3 regions of the Hydrogenophaga sp. 5NK40-0174 genome follow, and region 2 is predicted to be linked to each of the others. Evidence: predicted binding sites of a transcription regulator. Region 2 holds the regulator's gene; each other region holds the start of a gene.

Region 1 (7,610 bases), on a different contig from region 2:
CCCGGAGCAAAACACCTGTGCGCTCACGGCCGAAAGGAACACATGCCGCGTGGTCAAACGAAGGCATGAGGGAGCGCAGTTCGCTGAGGACGGCATGTGCGCGGCTGGCGGGAAGCCAGGCCATGGCCAGCAGACGCCAGGGCAGTTTGGCCCGGCTCACACGGATGGCAGTGTGCTTGAGTTCGGGTTGCTTGGATGTGGGGCAGTAGGCGGGCGTCGTCAGGGCGTTGATGCCGCCGATGGCCTTGCCGTCAATGTCGCGGCCGCTGAGGTACTCGCTGCCCCAATGCATGGCCACGAAAGCCTGGGAAGCCTGAATGGCATCGCTGGCCTGGGCGGGCAGCACCAGTGTGCCGCGTTGGCTGGCCAGCTCCACGAGGTCACCCTCAGCGATGCCGCGGCGCTCCATGTCGTGGGCATTGAGCTCCACCACGGGTTCCGGTACATGGCCAAAGAGCCGACCCAGCGTGCCGGTGCGCGTCATGCCGTGCCACTGGTCACGCAGGCGGCCGGTGGTCAGCGAGAACGGGTAGCGGGCTTCGCGCCGCTCAGCGACGGGCTTCCATGGCGTGGCGTTGAACCTGGCCTTGCCGCTGGCAGTCGGGAATACGCCGTCGGCATACAGGCGATCTTTGCCCTGGCTGGCGCCTTCCGGCATGGGCCATTGCTGCGGGCCTTGCTTTTCCAGGATGTCAAAGCTCAGCCCCGTGATGTCGAGGTCACGGCCTCGGGTGCTTTCGCGGTGCTCCAGCCAGATGCTTTCGGTGTCCTGGTAGGGGAAGAGGTCGGTCAGCTCGGGGTGGATGCGCCTTTGCAGGCTTTGCGCCACGTCGACGGCAATGCGCCAGTCGGAACGGGCTTCGCCAGCGGGCGGCACGGCAGCGAGGGTCCGAGAAATGCGGCGCTCGCTGTTGGTGACGGTGCCTTCCTTTTCGCCCCAGGTAGCTGCGGGCAACAGCAGGTCTGCATAGTCGCAGGTGGCAGCGGTGGAAAAAGCTTCCTGCACGATGACGAACTCGGCCCGTTCCAGCGCACGGCGTACGGTGGCCTGATCGGGCAGGGATTGCGCCGGGTTGGTGCAGACAATCCAAAGCGCCTTGATCTCGCCATCGGCTGCCGCCTGAAACATGTCCACGGCCGTCTTGCCGGGCTTTTCTGGCACAGAAGGTACGCCCCACAGCGCTGCCACTTCAGCACGGTGCGCAGGGTTGGCCATGTCGCGGTGGGCGGAGAGCAGGTTGGCCAGGCCGCCGACTTCCCGGCCGCCCATGGCGTTGGGCTGCCCGGTGAGCGAGAACGGGCCTGCACCGGGCTTGCCGATCTGGCCGGTGGCCAGGTGCAGGTTGATGAGCGAAGCGTTCTTGGCCGTGCCACTGCTGCTCTGGTTCAGGCCCTGGCAGTACAGACTGAGTGTGGCGCCCGAGGTGGCAAACCATTGGGTGGCCTGCTGCAACTGTTCGGTGCTGATGCCGCAGATTTCAGCCACATGGGCCGGGGTGTATTCACGGACCAGTGCTTTGAGTTCTGAAAAACCTTCGGTGTGCGCGTCGATATAGGCCTGGTCAACCCAGCCTTCCCACAGCATGAGGTGCAACATGCCATGAAAGAGGGCGACGTCGCTGCCGGGCTGAACCGGCAGGTACAGGTCGGCCAGGCCCGCAGTGTCGGTGCGACGCGGGTCGGCCACGATGACCTTCATGTCGGGGTTCTTGCGCTTGGCATCCTCGATGCGGCGGAAGAGGATGGGGTGCGCAAACGCCGTGTTGCTGCCCACGATGAACAGGCAGTCGGCATGGTTGACATCGTCGTAGCAGGCAGGCGGTGCGTCGGCGCCGAGCGTGGCCTTGTAGCCGGCCACGGCACTGCTCATGCACAGGCGAGAGTTGGTGTCGACGTTATTGGTGCCGATGAGGCCTTTGGCCAGCTTGTTGAAGACGTAATAGTCCTCGGTGAGCAACTGGCCGCTGAGATAGAGGCCAACAGCGTCCGGGCCGTGGCGGGTCACCACATCAGCCAGCCGGTTGGCGGCCAGCGCAATGGCTTCGTCCCATTCGATGGCCTGTGGCGCAGCGCCCCGCTGGGCGCGTTGCATGGGTTGCAACAGGCGCGTTTGCAAGGTGATGGGCTGTGCAGCCGTCAGGTGCAGTGTGCTGCCCTTGGTGCACAGCTTGCCGAAATTGGCAGGGTGGTCCGGGTCGCCCCGAACGCCCGTGATCTGCTGGCCATCCGACTCGATGAGCACACCGCAGCCAACGCCGCAGTAAGGACAGGTGGACCGGGTGGTGGTTTTGCTCATCGTGTCTCAGGCGTTCAGTTGGGTGAGCTTCAGGCGGGCTGCCTGCGGCGTGCCGGGCCCGCGATGGGGCGCTCCAGATCGGTGGCGTGAGTGCTCAGCTCATGGGCATCCAGGAACACTTCTCCGTCTTCCACCTTGAGTGCGAATTTCGGCGTGCAGCCTTCATCGGGTGCCATGGCCTGGCCGTCGCACATGCCGATGGTCCAGTTGTGCAGCGGGCAAGTGACGTGCACGCCGAACACGATGCCTTGCGACAGCGGTCCGCCCTTGTGGGGGCAGCGATCGAGCAGGGCAAAGACCTCGTCCTTGTCGTTGCGGAAGATGGCCACGTCCAGCCCCTGCTCGCGCGACACGCGGCGCGAGCCCAGGACAGGGATGTCTTCAACTTTGCAGATGGCGATCCATTGGCTCATGGTTTGGCTTTCTCATGCTTCGAGGGAAGCGAACAGGTGGGTGACTTTGTCCATCACCTGCAAGAGGTTCTCGCTGGTGACGAAGACGTCGGACAGGTAGGTCTTGTTGGGCGTGCCAGGGTCTAGGCGCTTGAGCGCGTGCTGGAAGAACACCCATTGGGTCTCACCCAGCTGCAGTTCGGCCAGGATGCGCGGCGTGGCTTCAGGGGCAGCCTTGAGCCTGGCGAGGGCGGCCTCGAATTCACCTCGGGCCTTTTGCAGCTCGGCCATTGAGGCGTCTGTGTCTACTCCCATGGCCGATGTGAAATAGAACTTGGCCATGCGCTGGGTCAGCATGCGTTGCCGTCCTGCCAGATTGACCAGAGCTCCGGTCGCCTGGTTTTGCACAGCTTCATATTGCTGCGTGCCCTGGTGCGCAAGTGACAGCACGCGTGCGTCGGCACGGATGAGCGTGCGAACGGCATCCGGGGTGCTGGTGGTGCTTCCTAGCAGGCTTTGCAAGTCGTTCCACGAAGCCGCGAGGCTGAGGTAAGTGGAGCGGATTTCTTGCGACGGGGCCTTGGCAGAGAGGTCCGTCAGCTGCTTTTCAAACAGGGATTTCGAGCTTTCCAGGACCTTCAGGGCAGCGGCATGGCCCGGGAGCATGGTCGATGCCAGCCAGGCCTTGATCACGCGCTGGGACAACATGCGTTGTCGACCCGCCATGTTGATGGCGAGGTTGAGTTCGGCTGGTGTCCATGGCGCAGCGCCTGTTCCCTGGGCCCATGCAGAAGGCAGGGCCGCGCAGGCAAGCGCCACGAAAGAGCGACGCTGTAGTTTCATCATGCCGTCTCCTGAGCCTTGGCCGAGAGCGTCTCGAACTGACGCGTGTCGACGCCGGCTTTGTCGAACTCGAACCAGGGGTCGGGCTCACCGTCGAGAGCGAACAGCAATTCTTCGTTCAGTGCCTTGCGGCCTTCGGCATCATCCAGGATGCGCTTCTTGATGTAGTCCAGGCCCACCCGGTTGACGTAGTGCACGGTGCGCTCCAGGTACCAGCCCTCCTTGCGATAGAGCTGGATGAAGGCGCCGGTGTACTCCAGCACTTCCTCCGCAGTTTTGAGCTTGACCAGGAAGTGCGCAACCTCGGTCTTGATGCCTCCGTTGCCGGCGATGTACATCTCCCAGCCGCTGTCCACACCAATGATGCCGACGTCCTTGATGCCTGCCTCGGCACAGTTGCGCGGGCAGCCCGAGACGGCGTACTTGACCTTGTGCGGCGCGTACATGCGCCAGTGGGCGCGTTCCAGATCTTTGCCCATCTGGGTCGAATCCTGTGTACCCATGCGGCACCATTCGCTGCCAACGCAAGTCTTTACCGTGCGCAGTGCTTTGGCATAGGCGTGTCCACTGGGCATGCCGATGTCCTTCCAGACATGAACCAGGTCTTCCTTCTTCACGCCGAGCAAGTCGATTCGCTGGCCGCCGGTGACCTTGACGGTCGGGATCTTGTACTTGTCGACTGCATCCGCAATGCGACGTAGTTCGTCTGCCGATGTTTCTCCACCCCACATGCGCGGAATGACCGAGTAGGTGCCGTCTTTCTGAATGTTGGCGTGAGTGCGCTCGTTGATGAAGCGGCTTTGTGGGTCGTCTTTGGCTTCCTTGGGCCAGGTGCTGATCAGGTAGTAGTTGACCGCTGGGCGGCAGGTGGCGCAGCCATTGGGCGTTTTCCACTCCAGGAACTTGAACGTATCGGCGATGGTGAGCAGCTTGTTTTGTGCAATGGCCTCGCGAACTTCCTGGTGACTGCGATCGGTGCAACCGCACACGGCCTTCTTCTTGGGCGTGGCGGAGTAGTCGCCGCCAGCGGTGAACATCAGAATCTGCTCGACCAGGCCTGTGCAGGAGCCGCAGGAGGCGCTGGCCTTTGTGTGCTTCTTGACTTCATCAAGCGTGAACAGGCCCTTTTCCTTGATGGCCTTGCAGATGGCGCCCTTGGTCACACCGTTGCATCCGCAGACTTCGTCGGTGTCGGCCATGGCCGCTGCTTTGCTCTGGCTCTGATGGCCGGTATCGCCCAGGTGGTTTTCGCCGAACATCAGCTTGTCTCGGATGTCCTGGACGGTGCGGCCTTCGCGCAGCAGTTTGAAGTAGTAGCTGCCGTCCACCGTGTCGCCATACAGACAGGCGCCGACCAGCTTGTCGTCCTTGATGACCAGCTTTTTGTAGACACCGCCGAACGGATCGCTCATCACGATCTCTTCGGTGCCATCGCCACCCATGAAGTCGCCAGCAGAGAAGAGATCGATGCCGGTGACCTTGAGTTTGGTGGAGGTGAGCGATCCGGTGTAGCGGCCAATGCCGAATTCAGCCAGATGGTTGGCCAGCACTTTTCCCTGTTCAAACAGCGGAGCCACCAGGCCGTAGGCGATGCCACGGTGAGCAGCACATTCGCCCACTGCATAGATACGGGGGTCGGTCACAGTCTGCATGGTGTCGCTGACCACGATGCCACGGTCAACGTGCAAGTGCATTTTCTGGGCGAGTTCGGTGTTGGGGCGGATACCGACCGCCATGACCACCAGGTCAGCCTCGACTTCCGAGCCATCCTTGAACCTGATGGCCTTGACGCGACCTTTGTCGTCGCCCACCAGCTCTTGTGTCTGCGCGCCGATCAGGAAGTTCATGCCGCGGTCTTCCAGCGACTTTTGCAGCATCTTGCCTGCGACATCGTCGAGCTGGCGCTCCATCAGCCATGGAGCCACGTGCACCACAGAGACGTTCATGCCGCGCTTCATCAAGCCGTTGGCAGCTTCCAGTCCCAGCAGGCCGCCGCCGATGACCACAGCGCTCTTGTACCGGGTGGCTGCGTCGATCATGGCTTCGGTGTCCGCGATGTCACGGTAGGCCAGAACGCCGTCCAGATCCTTGCCAGGGATGGGCAGGATGAACGGGTTTGAACCGGTGGCCATGATGAGCCTGTCGTAAGGCACTTCCAGCGTCTGACCTTCGCCGTTCACCGCAGTCACGATGCGCTTGGTGCGGTGCACGTCGGTGACTTTATAGCCCGCGTGCAGGGTGACGTTGTTTTCCTTGTACCAGTCCCAATCGTTGAGAACGATTTCTTCCAGCGTCTGCTCTCCAGCCAGCACAGGCGAGAGCATGATGCGGTTGTAGTTGGGGTGCGGCTCGGCGCCAAAGACAGTGATGTCGTACAGGTCAGTGGTGAGCTTGAGCAGCTCTTCCAGGGCACGCACGCCTGCCATGCCATTGCCAATCATCACCAAGTTCATCTTTTTCATTGCGACCACTCCTGACAAAAGCTCGCGGGTTGCCGGCCACCATGGCCTGCGTAGGGAAGGAAGGGTGTCAGGTGTCTGCTGCTGAAACCAGGTGCAGGCAGACGTCAGACATTTCCGAAATGTGGGGGTACGGGATTGCTCTGCTGGAGAGCACACTCTGACCAGGCGCCGTTGCCGGGGGACAGGTGTTGGGTGCGCGCCGTTGCACACCGGGCTCCAGACCAGGGTGTCTGGATAGCGCTTCTTTGCGCTTGTTCTGTTAATGCAAGAGGTGTGCCAGTGTGGCGAGCTGTGGCGCAAGACAGGCCATGGTGCCAAGGTCGTTCGCCGCTGACATGGCGGGCGAGAATGGCAGATGCGCTAAGTTATTGATTTTTGTAGCGCCGGATCGCTGGGCTCATGCCAATCAGGACCAAGGGCGAGCCTGGTGGCGCGATCTGAAGCAGGCTGCGCGGTTGCCGTATTGACAGCGTTGTGGTGCGTGCCTGTTGGCGGTGTGCACCAAATGTTGTTGCCCAGAAACTTCGCACCGTTTTGGTGTGCGCGTACTGCTGCTGTCGGCAGGGAGCTCAGCGCAGGCGACCGTTGTAGGTGCGTGCGCCGCTGCTGCGTGGGGTGTCAGAGGCAGAAGAAGGAGCTGGTGATGGCGAAGTTGACGATGTCAGCGGCTCGCCCGTCCTGGTTCTGACTTCCTGCGTTTCGGGGCGTGAAGGAATGGACGTCAAGGCCTGTTGCAGTGAGAGCCCTGTGACCAGCACATCTTCGTCGTCCGTGTCCATCAGGCCCGTCAGGGTCGATTGGGCGTACTCGCTGTCCTCGGAGAACTTCAGCACGTCAAAGGGCTTGCCTTGCCTGCCGGCGAGTCGGCGGAGCTTGGCGATCAATTGCAGTGTTTTCTGCTCCATGTCGTGTTTCCCTGAAGGTCAGTGATGCTGATTCTTGTACTGGTTTCATCGCGACAGGCGCATCCAGCTGAGATGAGATGATCATCTGGCGGCTGTCTGTCGTCTGCGCCGGATGAACGCAATCAATCCGATATTGTTAGTGCTCTTGTCGCCATCGGTGCTCCCGGCACAGAACTTCCGGGCGCATCTGTGATGGCTGTCACGATCTTCGCGAATGGCACTGAGCGAAGGCAGAAACAGCACAGCGCACCGGGCGACATGGCCACGGTGACGCTGGCTGCGCCGCTCTTGGCGCGAGGATGATTCTCTGTCGTTCTCTTGCCGGGCGCCTTCCCCCTCGTCCCTCTTTCCCGATACGTCTTCTGTTGCTCTGCCCGCGAATCAGTGCTGGCTGCCGCAATCTTCCAGGAAGCCGATCAGCTCTTCGCGCAACTCGTAGTAGCGTGGGTGCTTGAGCAGCGCTTCGCGGCTGCGCGGGTGGGGCAGCGGCACGTCCATGATCTTGCCGACCTTGGCACGTGGCCCGTTGGTCATCATGACGACGCGGTCAGCCAGCAAGATGGCTTCGTCGACGTCGTGGGTGACCATCATGGCGGTGACCTGGCTGCGCGACCACACCTCCATCAGCACCTCTTGCAGGTCCCAGCGGGTCAAGGAGTCCAGCATGCCGAACGGTTCATCGAGCAGGAGCATTTTGGGCTGGAGTGCAAAC
Region 2 (7,610 bases):
AAGGCTGCATTCGAGTCGCCCAAGGTGGCCGCCCACGGCGACTTCGCAGTCACCGCGGCCATGCAACTGGCCAAGCCGCTCAAGGCCAACCCCCGCCAGGTGGGAGAACAACTCCGCACTGCCTTGCTGGCGCAGCCGGTCTACCAGCAGTGGGTGAGCGATATCGATATCGCCGGGCCTGGCTTCATCAACATCCGGCTCAAGCCCGAGGCCAAGCAGCAAATCGTCAGCGAAGTCCTGCACGATGCAGCCGGCTTTGGTGTGCAGCCCTCCAATGGTCACCGCGTGATGGTGGAGTTTGTCTCGGCCAACCCGACCGGCCCCCTTCACGTGGGCCATGGGCGCCAGGCCGCACTGGGCGATGCCATCTGCAACCTGTACGAAACACAGGGCTGGAACGTTTTCCGCGAGTTCTACTACAACGACGCGGGTGTGCAGATCCAGACCCTGGCCAACAGCGTGCAGCTGCGCGTCAAAGGCTTCAAGCCCGGTGACGCTGACTGGCCCGAGGCTGCGTACAACGGCGACTACATCCAGGACATTGCCAACGACTACATGGCCAAGAAGACGGTGCACTCCGATGACCGTGAGTTCACCGCCAGCGGTGACCCGGATGCGCTGGATGACATCCGGATGTTTGCCGTCGCCTATCTGCGCCACGAGCAAGACCTTGACCTCAAGGCCTTCTCCGTCCAGTTCGACAACTACTATCTCGAATCCAGCCTCTACACCAGCGGCAAGGTCGATGCGGCCGTGCAAAAGCTGCGCGATGCCGGTAAGACCTACGAAGAAGAGGGCGCTCTCTGGCTCAAGACCACGGACTACGGTGACGACAAGGACCGGGTCATGCGCAAGGGCGATGGCTCCTACACCTATTTCGTGCCCGACGTGGCGTACCACATCGCCAAATGGGAGCGTGGCTACGAGAAGGCCATCAACATCCAGGGCACCGACCACCACGGCACCATTGCACGCGTGCGCGCTGGTTTGCAAGCAGCCGGTGTGGGTATCGCTCAAGGCTACCCGGACTACGTGCTTCACACCATGGTGCGCGTGATGCGCGGTGGCGAAGAAGTCAAGATCAGCAAACGTGCGGGCAGCTATGTCACCCTGCGAGACCTGATCGAGTGGACCAGCAAGGATGCCGTGCGCTTCTTCCTGCTCTCGCGCAAGCCCGATACTGAATACACCTTCGATGTCGATCTGGCTGTTCAGAAGAACAACGACAACCCGGTCTACTACGTTCAGTACGCACACGCCCGCATCTGCTCGGTGCTGGCGGGTTGGGGCGGTGATGCCGCCACCCTCACGACCGTGGACCTGTCGCCGCTGGACACCCCGGCTGCGCAAGCCCTGATGCTGCAGCTGGCCAAGTACCCCGACATGCTCGCCGGTGCTGCACGTGACTTTGCGCCACACGACGTGACGTTCTACTTGCGTGACCTCGCCGCAGCCTATCACTCCTACTACGACGCCGAACGCATCCTGGTGGAGGACGAAGCGATCAAGCTGGCCCGACTGGCACTGGTCGCGGCCACCGCGCAGGTGTTGCACAATGGTCTGGCTGTGCTGGGCGTGAGTGCGCCCGAGAAAATGTAAGGCAACCCGCTGTCGATAGCGGCTGTCCAACCTGAGCACCAACATGACACCACTTTCATCTTCTTCTGCCTCTGCCCGCCACCAACGCGGCGGAACCCTGCTGGGTTTCGTGATCGGCGTCGTGGTGGGGCTGGCCATCGCACTTGTGGTCGCGGTGTACGTCACGCGCGTGCCCATTCCGTTCGTCGAACGGTCCCTGTCCCGGACCGCCGAACAGGATGCGCAAGAGGCTGAGCGCAACAAGGGCTGGAACCCCAACTCGGTCCTGGGCGGCCAGGAAACCACAGTGGCCCCGCCACCCGAGCCGCCTGCACAGCCTGGCGTCACCGCACAGCCCGAGAGTGGCAATGCGACAGAAGGTGACCCTCTGGGTGACTTCGTCCGCTCGCGAACGGCCTCTACCAGCCCTTCGGCAGACGGGCTGGTCAACCAGAGCGATCCGTACACCTACTTTGTCCAGGCCGGCGCTTTCAGCTCGGCGGGCGACGCTGAAAACCAGCGTGCCCGTCTGGGCATGATGGGCATGGTCGCTGGCGTATCCGAGCGCAGCCAGGATGGCCGGACCGTCTACCGCGTCCGCATCGGGCCGTTCGAGGAGAAGTCCATGGCAGATGCCACCCGCGAGCAGCTGGTGGTCAATGGCGTGGACGCCGTTCTCGTGCGACTGCGCCGCTGAAGGCGTGATGGGCCGCGGGCAAGTTGAGAGGAACTTTGCCAGGCCACAAGAGACCAACGAATTTTTGATCAGGATCGAGAGGAGCCGAGCATGCAGCGTCGTTTGTTTTCCCAGTCACTGGTGAGTGCAGCCGTTCTGGGGTCAGGTCTGGCGAATGCGCAGGCACAGGTGTTCACGCCAGGCAAGCACTACCGGGTGCTGAAGGACCCGGTGCTGACAGACGTGCCCACGGGAAAAATCGAGGTGCTCGAATTCTTCTCTTACGGATGCCCCCACTGCTTCAACTTCGAGCCGCCCATGGAAAAGTGGAAGGCCGAGCAGAAAGATGACATCGTGGTCCGCCGTGTGCATGTGGCTTTCAACGCGCGCTTTGTGCCGTTGCAGCAGTTGTACTACTCGCTGGAAGCGATGGACCTGGTGGAGAAGTTGCACTACAAGTTCTTCCAGGCATGGCACACCGAGAAAAAGCGACTGGGCGATGCCAACAGCATTGCTGACTGGGTCGCGAGCCAGGGTGTGGATCGCGCCAAGTTCGTGGCGGTCTACAACTCTTTCGGCGTGGCAGGCAAGGCCAAGCGAGCCGTGCAGGTTCAGGACGCCTATCAGGTCGAAGGCACGCCTGCTGTGACGGTGGCGGGCCGCTTCTACATTCCCGGTCAAGGACCTCGCACCTTGCAAGTGGCGTCCCAGCTGATTGATGAAGTCCGCAAGGGCTGAGATCTGATCTTCAAACCATTGGCTGACGAGCAATGGGCTGCCTTCGGGCGGCCCTTGTCACTTTTTTATGGTGTGATTGCCAAGTCACCCCCCGCATACCAGCGATAAATCGCTACAATGAATGCAAGTTTCGTGCCCTGTACTGCCATGACGCCTGTAACATTTCCCACATCTCTGATCCGCTCGACCCTTCTGGTTGGTGTTGCCCTGCTCGCCAATGGTGTTGCGCTGGCTGAAAAAGCCGACAAGGACAAGCCCATGAACATTGAAGCTGACGCGCTGCGCTATGACGACGCCCGCCAGACCAGCATCTTCAGCGGCAAGGTCCTGATCACCAAAGGCACGATCACCATGCGCGGAGACTCCCTGCGGGTTCGTCAGGACGATCAGGGCAACCAGCGAGGCGTGCTGGTGGGCAAGGGAAGCAATCCGGGCTTCTTCCGCCAGAAGCGCGAAGGCTTGGATGAGTACATTGAAGGGGAAGGCAACAAGATCGTCTACGACAGCCAGAAGCAGACGGTGACTTTCACCGGGCAGGCTGTGCTGCGCCGCTTCCGCGGTGCTCAGCTCAATGACGAGAGTGCGGGCAATGAAATTGTCTACAACAGTGAGACAGAGGTGTTCACTGTCAAGGGTGGCAAGGGTGCCCAGACGGAGAGCAACCCGAGCGGCCGTGTTCGGGCCATGCTCACCCCCATTCCTCAGGACAAGACCAGCGAGCCATCGGCTCCGCCGGCGCAGCTCAAGTCTTCCGAGAAGCTCAACGAGAAGACTCCGTGAGCGAAAGCGACGCATTGCTCGAGCCGGCATCGCCGCCGGCCATGGCTGTCGAGAGTCGTCTGGACGTTCGGGGCCTGAAAAAATCCTATGGCAGCCGAAAGGTCGTCAAGGATGTCTCACTCTCGGTTGACAAGGGTGAGGTCGTGGGATTGCTCGGACCAAACGGTGCAGGCAAGACCACCTCTTTTTACATGATCGTCGGATTGCTGCGCGCTGACGGCGGCGAAATCACCCTGGATGGAAAGCGCATCGAACGCTTGCCTATCCACCGACGGGCTCGCCTCGGGTTGGGCTACCTGCCGCAGGAAGCATCCATCTTTCGCAAACTCACCGTCGAGCAAAATGTCCGCGCGGTTCTGGAGTTGCAGGTGGATGTGGCCGGACAACCCTTGTCCGAGCTGGAAATCAATGCCCGGCTGGACCAGTTGCTCAAGGATTTGAGGGTGGACCACTTGCGCGCTTCCCCGGCCCCAGCGCTCTCCGGCGGGGAGCGCCGCCGCGTCGAGATCGCGCGAGCCCTGGCCACCAGTCCACGGTTCATCTTGCTCGACGAGCCTTTTGCCGGTATCGATCCCATCGCCGTGATCGAGATCCAGCAAATCATCAGCTTCCTCAAGTCGCGTGGCATCGGTGTCCTGATCACGGACCACAACGTGCGAGAGACGCTTGGCATTTGTGATCACGCCTACATCATCTCGGATGGTCAGGTCCTTGCCAGCGGGACAACGCAGGAAATTGTGGACAACGCAGATGTTCGCCGGGTGTACCTGGGCGAGCACTTCAGGATGTAGGCATGGGTGCGGGTGTGCAAGCTCAACGACAACGGTTGTACGCTGGCGATGGTCTGCGCGTGCGGCTGGTGTGGGGCTCATGAAGCAAGGCCTTTCGCTACGCGTCTCCCAGCATCTGGCGCTGACCCCTCAACTGCAGCAGTCGATCCGGCTGTTGCAGTTGTCTACGCTGGAGATGGCGCAGGAAGTCGAGCAAATGCTCGACGAGAACCCCTTTCTCGAGCGCGCCGACGACGCGGCCGAACGAGAGGAGTTCGGGCTCGATCAGTCGGATGCGCAGGTGAGCTCAGGAGAGCAGGCCGTCGAAATCGACGCCGCCCAGAGCACTGAGACCGATGCCGGTCCTTCTGCAACAAAGGATGGCACATCCACTTCTGACACTGCACAAGAGGCGCGCGAGGAAGCTGCGGAATTGCGTGCCGATGGTGACGCGCCCGTGGAGGAGAGCTGGGAAGGGGATGGCAGCGTCGACGTGGCGCCCGATGACGGCGAGTGGGGGGGGGATGCGCCAGCGCGCAACGCCGGAAGCGGCGATGGGGGGGATGAGGTCTCCGCCATGGATCTGGCCAGCGCCCACGAGACCCTGTATGACTTCCTGCACCAGCAAGCCCGCTGCATGCGTCTGAGTGACGACGATCAGGCCGCGCTGTATTTCCTGATTGAGTCGCTCAACGACGACGGCTATCTTGAAGATGACCTCATGTCGCTGGCGCTCGATTGGTGGCGCCTCAAACACGGTGCGGGCGAGCCCCCTCCAGGTGTGGAGCAGCTGGAGGAGGCTGAAGAGCAGCTGCGCACGGCCCTGGCCTGGTTGCAGCATCTCGAGCCGGCAGGCGTGGGTGCTCGCGATCTGAGCGAGTGTCTGCGGCTGCAGATCATGGAATTGCGCAATACGCCCGAGGCCCAGGCAGCCTTGCAGCTTTGCGACCAGCCGCTGGAGCTGGTCGCCAAGCGGGACGTCAAACGGCTGAGCGCCCAGTGTTCCCTGCCAGCAGAACTGGTGAAGTCTGCCCTGGCACTGATTGCCGGCCTGGAGCCCAAGCCCGGACGGCGTTTCGTCAACGTCGATCAGATGGTGGTCGTGCCGGACGTGATCGTCAGTCGGTCGGGGCGTGGCTTCAAGGTGCAGCTCAACCCTGATGTGATGCCCAAGGTGCGGGTTCAGGATGCCTATGCGGGCGCCATGAGACAGAGCCGCGGCGGCACAAAAGACGCCAATGCCGACAGTGGGGGCTATGCCGCCATGCAACAGCGGTTGCAGGAAGCACGGTGGTTCCTCAAGAACATCCAGCAGCGCTTTGACACCATCTTGCGTGTCTCAACCGCCATTGTCGAGCGGCAGCGCAATTTCTTCATGCACGGCGAGCTGGCCATGCGCCCTCTGGTCTTGCGCGAGATCGCTGACGAGCTGGGCTTGCATGAGTCCACCATCAGCCGTGTGACCACGGCCAAGTACATGGCCACGCCATTCGGCACCTATGAGCTCAAGTACTTCTTTGGCTCTTCCCTGGGAACGGAAACGGGAGGCAACGCGTCCAGCACAGCGGTGCGAGCGCTGCTCAAGCAATTCATCGCCTCCGAAGAACCCAGCAAGCCGTTGTCCGACAATCAGCTTTCTGCCATGCTGCGCGAGCAGGGTATTGAGTGTGCGCGCCGAACCGTGGCCAAATACCGGGAATCGTTGCGGATCGCTCCGGCCAATCTACGCAAGGCGCTTTGAGCTCCGCCTTCTGAACCGGACCCTATGGCTCCCAGGTCGCGGGTGAACGCGACTTGTCTTGAACAGTCAAATCCATCGCATGAATCAGTTGGACATCTTTCTGCCCTGCGCGGCCGGCGTCGAAGCATTTCTTGAAGCCGAGGTCCGCCGGCTCGTCGGAGCAGACGAGCCGGTTCGCGCGGTCCGTGCTGGCGTGCAGGTGCGCACGTCGTGGCGCAATGCCATGCTGCTCAATCTTCACAGCCGCCTGGCTCAGCGCGTGCTGGTTCGCCTGTGGAACGGGCGCTACCGGCAAGAAGAGGACCTGTACGACGCCGCCTCCAGCGTCGCCTGGGAGATCTGGTTCGACCCTGATCAAACACTCAAGGTTGAGATCACGGCGCAGCACAGCCCGCTCAAGAGCCTGAACTTTGCCGCACTGAAGATCAAGGATGCCGTCTGTGACCGGTTTCGCGCCAAGCGCGGCGAACGACCCAGCGTGGACACAAGGTGGCCGGATGTGCGGGTGTTCGCCCACCTGACGGCTGACGAGCTGACGCTCTATATCGACACCACGGGCGAGCCCTTGTTCAAGCGGGGCTGGCGAGAAGACAAGGGCGATGCGCCGCTGAAGGAAACCCTGGCCGCAGCCATGATCGCTGCGACGGGGTGGGACGACCAGGCCCGTGCGGCCGAGTCGGTGGACGACATCCCTCCGCTGTACGACCCTTGTTGCGGCAGCGGCACGGTGGTCATTGAAGCGGCGCAAATGGCTTTGAACATTGCGCCAGGCCTGCAGCGGCGATTCGCTTTTGAAAAACTGATCCCTTGCCAACAGCACGTGTGGCAGTCGCTCAAGGACCAGGCAGCAAAAGCGCGAAGGCAATGGCCGGACGGGCATTCGCCTATCGTGTTTGGCAGCGATGTGGCTTTCCGTATGGTCGACTTTGCACAGCGCAATGCTGAGCGTGCGGGCGTGGCATTTGCCGTGCAACTGCGCGGAGGCGATGCACTGGAACGCCGTCCCCCTACCGAGACTCCCGGTGTGTTGCTGCTCAATCCGCCCTATGGCGAACGCATTGCGGCCGCCGGTGCCGCCGGTCAGGATGCCCGAACCAGAGCCTCTACACGCGCCGCAGGCGGCAGGGCGCCGAGGGTGTTCACCGTGGGCGCCAATGGGGCTGCTTCAGCTTCTCCTGCGGGCCGCGAAGGTTTTCAGAGCAGCGACGGCACAGAGAGCGACAGCGATACCTTTTTTGAACGCCTGTCCGCGCACTGGAAGAGTCACTACGCTGGCTGGACGGCCTGGTTGCTCACGCCTGACAGCAAGCTGCCGGGCAAGATGCGC
Region 3 (7,610 bases), on a different contig from region 2:
CAATGGCATTCAGCTCAAGCTGGGCTTGCTGGGCAAAGTCATCGGATTTTCAATTCTGGCCTTACAGCTCGGGCAGATGGAGAGCTTCGACCCTTCGCAGTCGACCGAGCTGCTCAAGAACCTGACGGGCGGCCTGGGCATCGCACTGCTCACCACAGTGACAGGCCTGACCGGCAACATTCTCCTGGGCCTTCAACTGATGCGGCTTGACCGGTTCGCAGACGCCATCATGACCGATACCTTGACCGCCGAACAGCAATGGCGTGCGGCAGAAATGCAAGATACGAGTGCCGCACCAGGAGCGCAGTGATGGCCATCGGACGTCGAGCGCGAGACACAGAGACCGACCCGTTCTACGACATGTTGTTCAACATGTTGATCGCGTTCGTGTTCTGCTTTGTCGTCGCGCTGCTGGCGTTCAACCCGCAGCGCAGCAAGGCCGGCGATGTGCCAGCCAAGGCCGAGTTCATCGTGACAGTGTCATGGCCCGACAACAACCCCAACGACATAGATGCGTGGGTGCTGGAGCCAACCGGTGAGACGCTGTGGTTTCGCAACCGGGATGCCGGCATGCTTCATCTCGACCGGGATGACCGGGGCTCAAAAAACAATACGGTGATCGTCGACGGCCGCGAGATCGTCAACCCGATCCGGCAGGAAATCGTGACCTTGCGCGGCATGGCGCCGGGTGAGTATGTCGTCAACGCGCACTACTACGAAAGCAACGACAAGAGGCCGGTCGATGTATCGGTGGCCGTCGTCAAGGTCAATCCTCGCGCCGAGATCATTTACACCGGCACCCAGCAAATTCCCCGCAAGGGCGATGAAAGAACGCTGGTTCGCTTCTCCATCGACGCCAGCGGACGGGTTCTCGACGTGAACACCCGCCCCAAAACCATCGTGCAACGTTCAGGTCTGTAAACAAGGCCCCCCACGCCATGATCCCTTCCGTCCCCAACCAATTGTTGATGCTCATCATCGCGTACACCATGCTGGGCTTTCTGGTGTTATGCCTGTGCCTGGCCACCCGATGGGCCTGGTGGGTCAAGTCTGCCATGGTGGTCCTCGTCAGTGGCTTTTATGTGTTCAGCCACCAGGCGCTGCTCGGCATCTCAGGCTGGCCCACCGAGGACAAGCTACCGGAACGCTTCGTCTTGCTCGCAGCCGTGTTCGACGAACCCGCTCCGGCGCGCCATCACGAGGGCGCCATCTACATCTGGCTCAACCCGATGAAAGACAACGAGCCGCTCGACATGCCCCGCAGCTACAAGCTCCCCTACGCCAAGGACCTGCATGAAATTCTGGGCGACGGCATCAAGAAGGCTCGGGATGGCAACACACAGATGGGATCGACCGAGCCCAAGCGCGGCCCCTCAGGTTTCGCCTGGCTCAGGCCCTCTGGCAACGACCAGTTGCAGATCAAGCTGAGCGACCTTCCCCGCGCACAGCTGCCAGGAAAATGAGCATGAGCACCATGCCCCGGCAGTTCTTCCATGGCACTCCAAACCGATTCTCTCGGATGGGCGTCGCGTGTGCTGCCTTGATGGTGGTCGCGGGATGCCAGAAGCACGGCGCGTCCAGCGAGTGGTTTCCCCTGCAGGACGGGGATGAGCAAACCTATGGCGCGCTGTACGAGGGAGACGAGCCGACTGCGTTCGAGACCTGGCACATGGAGGTTCATGGCCCGGTGACCTATGGCGACGACAAGGTGATGGTCAGGCACCACTCGGCGGGCGCCAACTACTACATCAAGACGGACGAAGAAGGTATACGGCGCGTTGCCCTGCGCACAGACATCGACCGTGAGCCCACACCCGACAATGAGCCTCGCTGGGTTCTCAAGGCTCCGTATACCGTTGGCACCGAATGGACCACGCCCACAGTGCCTTACCTCATTCGACGTCGGAACGAACACCCGCGCGAGCTCAAATACACACACCAGGTCCTCATGAACTGGCGCATCGATGCCGTGGACGAAGAGGTGAGGACCGAGGCGGGTACGTTCAAACCGTGCCTGCGCGTCGAGGGCGTGGCCAAGGTCAACATATATGTCGACCCGGTGCAGGGCTTCACCGACGTACCCCTGCTCGCGACCGAGTGGTATTGCAAGGGCAAGGGGCTGGTCAAGCTCATCCGAAAGGAAACCGTGCCACAAGGCTTCTTCACCGGAGGCGTACTCACGGCCGAACTGATCGACCCCTGAGACCAGGCGTCGAAAAAAAAGCCGGCGCTTCGGCCGGCTCAATTGCATCTGGCCACCAGCTTGCTGGCCAGGCGCTCAGACAATCAAACGCGATTGATCATTTCTTCAGGCTCAGCACCCAGGTCAGGATGGTGTCGAGGTCTTCCTGCTTCAGGTTGGAGTGTGATGGCATCGGGATGCGACCCCACTTGCCCTTGGAGCCATTGCGCACCGATTGCGCGAGCGAAGCAGCGGCGCCGTCTTCACCAGCATATTTCTCGGCAATGCTGACAAAGGCCGGGCCTACCACCTTTTTGTCCTTGGCGTGGCAGGACATGCAGCCGCTGGCTTTGGCCAGATCCATGGCGGCGGCCTCATCGACGGCAAAAGCGTTGGAGGAAAGAGCCATCGAGGCGGCAACAGACAGGATGGCGGTGGTCAGAGCAGTACGCATGATCAATATTCAGTCAACAGAGTTAGAACAACAGAGCAGTCTGCGCCCCCAACAAAGGGCACAAAGAAAGGCGGCGGCCTCAGGGCGCTGTGTGCGCCGATCAGCCCCCGCCCTCGCAAGGCTGAGAGCGCGCCGCGTCTGGCAGCGCGCACCTCAAACCGGGCTTACTTCATGAGCTTGAAGGTCCAGACGGAACCGCCCTGCTCCAGGAAGTTGACCTTCTTGGCCACTTCACCACCCCACAGTGGCACAGCACCGCCCCAGCCGGAAACGACCGAGATGTACTGCTCACCGTCTTGCTTCCAGGTCACTGGAGGTGCCACCACACCGGAGCCGGTCTGGAATTCCCAGACGACCTTGCCGGACTTGGCATCAGCGGCCTTGAGGTAACCCTCAGGCGTGCCCCAGAACACCAGATCGCCAGCGGTCATCACGCCGCCCCACAGAGGAGCCTCGTTCTTGACTTCCCATGCCACCTTGCCGGTCTTGGGGTCGATAGCGCGCAGAGAGCCGATGTGGTCTTCGAACAATGGCTTGATGGTGAAGCCAGCACCCAGGTAGGCAGCGCCTTTCTTGTAGGTGATGGGCTCGTTCCAGATCTCCATGCCCCACTCGTTGGTCGGCACATAGAACAGGCCAGTCTTCGGGCTGTATGCCATTGGCATCTGGTTCTTGCCACCCAGGAAGCCTGGTGCAGAGAACACAGCCTTGCCCTTCTTGCCGTCGCCGGTGGAAGTCGGGTCGCCAGGACGGTTGTCGTCAACAAAGTTCGGACGGCCAGTCTTGAGGTCGACGCCGGTGGCCCAGGTGATCTTCTTGACAAACGGGAAAGCGTTTTGCAGCTTGCCGTTGTTGGCGTCGATCACGTAGAAGAAGCCGTTACGGTCAGCCTTGGCGCCCATGCGCTTGCCATCCATGTCGAAGGTGATGAACTCGTTCACACCGTCGTAGTCCCAGCCGTCGTTTGGTGTGGTCTGGTAGTGCCACTTGATCTTGCCGGTCTTGACGTCGATGGCGACGGTAGAGGCAGAGTACAGGTTGTCGCCCTTGCGAACATGGCTGTTCCATGGACCAGGGTTGCCGGTGCCGAAGTAGGCCAGACCGGTCTTGGCGTCATAGGAGCCGCCGAGCCAGGTCGCAGCGCCGCCGGTCTTCCAGGTCTCGCCTGGCCAGGTGGCGTTGGTCTTGCCGGTGATACCGTTTTCCTTGCCATCCTTGAAGCCCATGTGGCCTTCGACCACTGGACGTGTCCAGACCATTTCACCGGTCTTGGGATCGCGGGCTTCCACGCGACCGATCACGCCGAACTCACCGCCGGACACACCGGTCAGCAGCAGGCCGTCAGCGATCAGGGGAGCAGCGGTGTAGCTATAGCCTGCGCTGTACTCGTCGATGGTCTTGCGCCACACGACCTTGCCGGTTTCCTGGTCGAGAGCAACCAGTTTGGCATCGAGTGTGCCGAAGATGACCAGGTTGTCATACAGGGCTGCACCGCGGTTGATCACGTCGCAGCAAGGCATGATGCCTTCTGGCAGACGGTGCTCATATTTCCACAGCTTCTTGCCGGTCTTGGCATCCAGCGCGAAGATGCGCGAGTAGGACGCGGTGACAAACATCTTGCCGTTGTGAATCAGCGGCTGGCTTTCCTGGCCACGCTGCTTCTCGCCACCGAAAGACATGGACCACACGGGAACCAGCTTGTTGATGGTGCCAGAGTTGACGTCGTTCAGATCGGAGTGGCGCTGACCTTCAGTGCCCATGCCCCAGGTGAGGACGTCTTCCGGCGTGCTGGCGTCTTTGGCAATCATGGCGTCGGTGACCTGGGCGCTTGCCTGCGCTGCGGCGGCCATGACCAAAAGACTCAAAAGAGTACGTTTCACAGTGTTGTCTCCTGCTTGTTCGTGAGGTTAAAAGCTATGAAGGCGGCCTTCGGCGCGCCATCTGTTTGTGAGAAGCGGTGGTGTACCACCGACCATTTGCACCCCAAGGAAGGGGCAAATTCTGTGCCAGCCAATTTGGCCGTTCTGACCTAGAGAGAAACCCTCCCTGTCGACCGAATCTCAGCGCCAGAGAGGCAACAAAATGTGTGGAATCGCTGTACCTCCTGTGACACTGTTCAATATTGACGCAACAAAAACCTGCTTCACAGGTGACACAAAGAGACGTGATGCGTGCGCACTTCATCAGTCTCGTCTTATTGATTCGGCACCAGCGCAGCCTTCTCGAATTGGGGATACCACTGAGTCAGGCTCCTGTGCAACTCTGCGGGCTGTGCCGCCCACGATTCAAATCGCGTCGGTACAGGCTGATGCAGCAATTCACTCAGGTCAAACCCTGATGCCGCGCTATCCCGCATCGTCTTCGTGATCCATGAAAGCCATGCGCTGGTTTGCTCAATACCTTTGGCGCCAGCATGCACCGGTCCGTGGCTTGGCACAACCGTTTTGACCCTAGATTCATCGACCCAGTTACCCATGGTTGCAAGACTGCGCTGCCAGGCATCAAATCTGGCATGCGGCGTCGTAGGCACGCGGTCCATGAACACGAGGCCACCGGCGAAGAGCACCCCCGTGGTTTCATCGAGCAGCACCAGGTCATCAGCGGTGTGCCCTTCCAGTCGGACCAGCTTGATGTCATGGCCGCCCAGCCTGACCTCGCCAGCTTGCAAGGCATGGGATGCAGGCGTGGACTCAGTGCCTTTCATCCAGTCACCACACATGCGATAGAGGTTGTCTGCGTAGGCTTCACCCTCTGCTGTCTGGCCGGCGATCGTTCCCGGCAGTGCCTCCACCTCCCTGTTTTTCCAGGCCTGGTTGCCGAAGAAATAGTCCGGGTGCAAATTGAGATTGAGGACGTGCAGAATGGGAGCGCCGCCCGAGACTTTTTCAATGGCTTTGCGCTGCTGCTCACCGTAGAGTCTCGACGGACCAGTGTTGATGACGATGACGCCCTCGTTGGTCGCGATGAATCCTGTGTTGATGATGTTGCAGCCGTTGTCGGGCGTGAAGTCTTCGACGGCGCCTTCGATCACCCATGTGTCCTGTGCGATCTGGCGCGGCTTCAGCCCGTAATCGAGCGTCTCCCGGTTCACTTGCGGGTTCGCCGGCGATAGGCTGGTGGCCAGCGCATTGGCACCGAAAAGCAAGGCCAGCGCCGCACCTGCTGCCACATGCCTGAATGGGTTCCTCCGCCTCATACGCCCACCTCCGCCTCGATCAGATTGCCACCGTTGTCGCGCCCACTGAGGTGAAACTGGCGAGGTGCGCTACTGGGCATCTCAAGCGTCAACAGCGGGTTCTCAGACACCGGCTCGTGAAGCGACAAGTGCCACCAAGCCTGGCCTGCTGCATCCTTGAGTGTCAGGTCTTCAATATAGAACGCTGGCGTACCCGCCACCAGTCCGGTGTCCATCGGGTGCATCACCCTCAAGCGAAGCCGTCGGCTGCCCTCCAGCACATTGCTGAAGAACCGCGCTTGTACCTGCCCCAGCGTCCGGCTCCACGAGCCATCGGCCCGCGTCAAGCCCGGTACGGTACAGCCGCCTCCAGCGGCCTCCACCCATGTGCTGCCCACCAGCCACTGGCCACTGCCGAGTTCGACCAGGGCACGGACCGGGGAAGCCTGTTCCATGCGAATGCGAAAGGCAATGACAGGCAGGGATTTCAATGGTTCAAAATCCAGCACGTGCCGAACAGGATTGCGGTCAACCACCACCCGTATTCGCTTGATGACCTGACCTGAAGCGACAACCTGGCGCGCGTCCACCATCAGGGGAACATTCATCGCGTCGTCGGCAAAGTTGGGGCCTCGCACCTGCACCTGCTCGGAGAAAGACCAGGCGGCATCGCCGATGAACTCTTTGTGCAAGGTCGGCCACTGCATGGAACCCAGTGGGTCACCGTCGGTCAGGTCTTGCACTGCCGCCGCTGGTAACAGCGCTGTCGCGCCAAGCAGCGCAAGCCCTGTGCGGCGATTGACGCCAATGCCCATCCGTTTGTCTCCTGTTGTCAGGGCGCTGGCAGGGCAATGCGTGCTGCGAACACGGGTCGCGCAGCCTCAGCCACCAGGCCTTTGTCGAATCCAGCCGCGCTGAGGGTCATAACCCCACAGCGCCAGCACAAAAAACACCAGTGTGCAGCCCAGCACGACTGCCCAGGCCAGTCCGTTGAACTGCCCATACATCGCAAAGCGAATCGCCTCGACTGCGTGTGTGAAGGGGTTGAACTGCGCAAGCTTGTATAGCCACCACGCCCCGGACTCTTGCAATTTCCACAAAGGGTACAGGGCCGGGCTGATGAAGAACATCGGGAAGATCACGAAGTTCATCGTGCCGGCAAAGTTCTCCAGCTGTTTGACATACACAGACAGCACCAGGCCGAGCGAAGCGAGCAAGGTCGCTGCGCTGGCCATGGCCACGAGCAAACCCGGCAGGTGCCGCCAGGCGATCTCAATGCCGAAGGCGAGCGATATCAGAAGAAAAACAACCATCTGCAAGACGGACAGACAGGTTCCCGCCAACAGTTTGAAAGCGAGCAGCCACCCCCGGGGCAAGGGCGCCGTCAGCAGCAAGCGCATGACCCCCATCTCCCGGTCGTACACCATGGACAGGGAGCTTTGCATGCCGTTGAACAGCGCGATCATGCCCAAGAGACCGGGCACCATGTAAACCTTGTATTCGATGTAGGTCTCGTACGGGGGCACGATAGCCACCCCGAATACGTTGTGAAACCCAGCCGAAAACACCACAAACCACAACAGCGGTCGCACCAGTGCCGATCCGAGCCGGGACGGCTGGCGAAGAAAGCGCGACAGCTCCCGTCCAACGACGGCGCGAAGTGCTCGCAGCACGTGCGCCAGAAAGCCTGCCGCAGGCGCGCTCATGGCGTCTTGCATGCGTTCTCCTGCTCGTCCAGGCCCAGCGTGTCCATGACCTCCTTGGGATGGAGCACGCCATCAATGGGCGCTGCAGCCACT

The links. The regulator sigma-54, encoded in region 2, starts transcription at its own class of promoters, with help from an activator protein. The targets are predictions, from matches to a motif close to TGGCANGNAANCTGCTTT.
Region 1: a site for sigma-54 is predicted at 6,255-6,272, ahead of nirB (nitrite reductase large subunit NirB). Genes of this name have one in related genera too.
Region 3: a site for sigma-54 is predicted at 4,628-4,645, ahead of ABWV89_RS01810 (PQQ-dependent methanol/ethanol family dehydrogenase). Genes of this name have one in related genera too.

What each region holds. Positions count from the first base shown of each region.
Region 1 covers NZ_BAABWG010000002.1:756,847-764,456, forward strand. Annotated here, with positions in the region: gene ABWV89_RS09265 (nitrate reductase) at 1-2,296, opposite strand, end outside; gene nirD (nitrite reductase small subunit NirD) at 2,326-2,709, opposite strand; gene ABWV89_RS09275 (type IV pili methyl-accepting chemotaxis transducer N-terminal domain-containing protein) at 2,722-3,534, opposite strand; gene nirB (nitrite reductase large subunit NirB) at 3,531-5,993, opposite strand; gene ABWV89_RS09285 (hypothetical protein) at 6,563-6,898, opposite strand; gene ABWV89_RS09290 (ABC transporter ATP-binding protein) at 7,280-7,610, opposite strand, start outside.
Region 2 covers NZ_BAABWG010000007.1:19,233-26,842, reverse strand. Annotated here, with positions in the region: gene argS (arginine--tRNA ligase) at 1-1,599, shown strand, start outside; gene ABWV89_RS18105 (SPOR domain-containing protein) at 1,643-2,275, shown strand; gene ABWV89_RS18100 (thiol:disulfide interchange protein DsbA/DsbL) at 2,366-2,992, shown strand; gene lptA (lipopolysaccharide transport periplasmic protein LptA) at 3,140-3,772, shown strand; gene lptB (LPS export ABC transporter ATP-binding protein) at 3,814-4,563, shown strand; gene rpoN (RNA polymerase factor sigma-54) at 4,643-6,283, shown strand; gene ABWV89_RS18080 (THUMP domain-containing class I SAM-dependent RNA methyltransferase) at 6,363-7,610, shown strand, end outside.
Region 3 covers NZ_BAABWG010000001.1:402,468-410,077, reverse strand. Annotated here, with positions in the region: gene ABWV89_RS01835 (hypothetical protein) at 1-310, shown strand, start outside; gene ABWV89_RS01830 (DUF2135 domain-containing protein) at 310-921, shown strand; gene ABWV89_RS01825 (hypothetical protein) at 939-1,463, shown strand; gene ABWV89_RS01820 (hypothetical protein) at 1,466-2,203, shown strand; gene ABWV89_RS01815 (c-type cytochrome) at 2,301-2,636, opposite strand; gene ABWV89_RS01810 (PQQ-dependent methanol/ethanol family dehydrogenase) at 2,801-4,486, opposite strand; gene ABWV89_RS01805 (quinoprotein relay system zinc metallohydrolase 1) at 4,831-5,805, opposite strand; gene ABWV89_RS01800 (quinoprotein dehydrogenase-associated SoxYZ-like carrier) at 5,829-6,626, opposite strand; gene ABWV89_RS01795 (lanthanide ABC transporter permease protein PedC) at 6,693-7,529, opposite strand; gene ABWV89_RS01790 (type 1 periplasmic-binding domain-containing protein) at 7,514-7,610, opposite strand, start outside.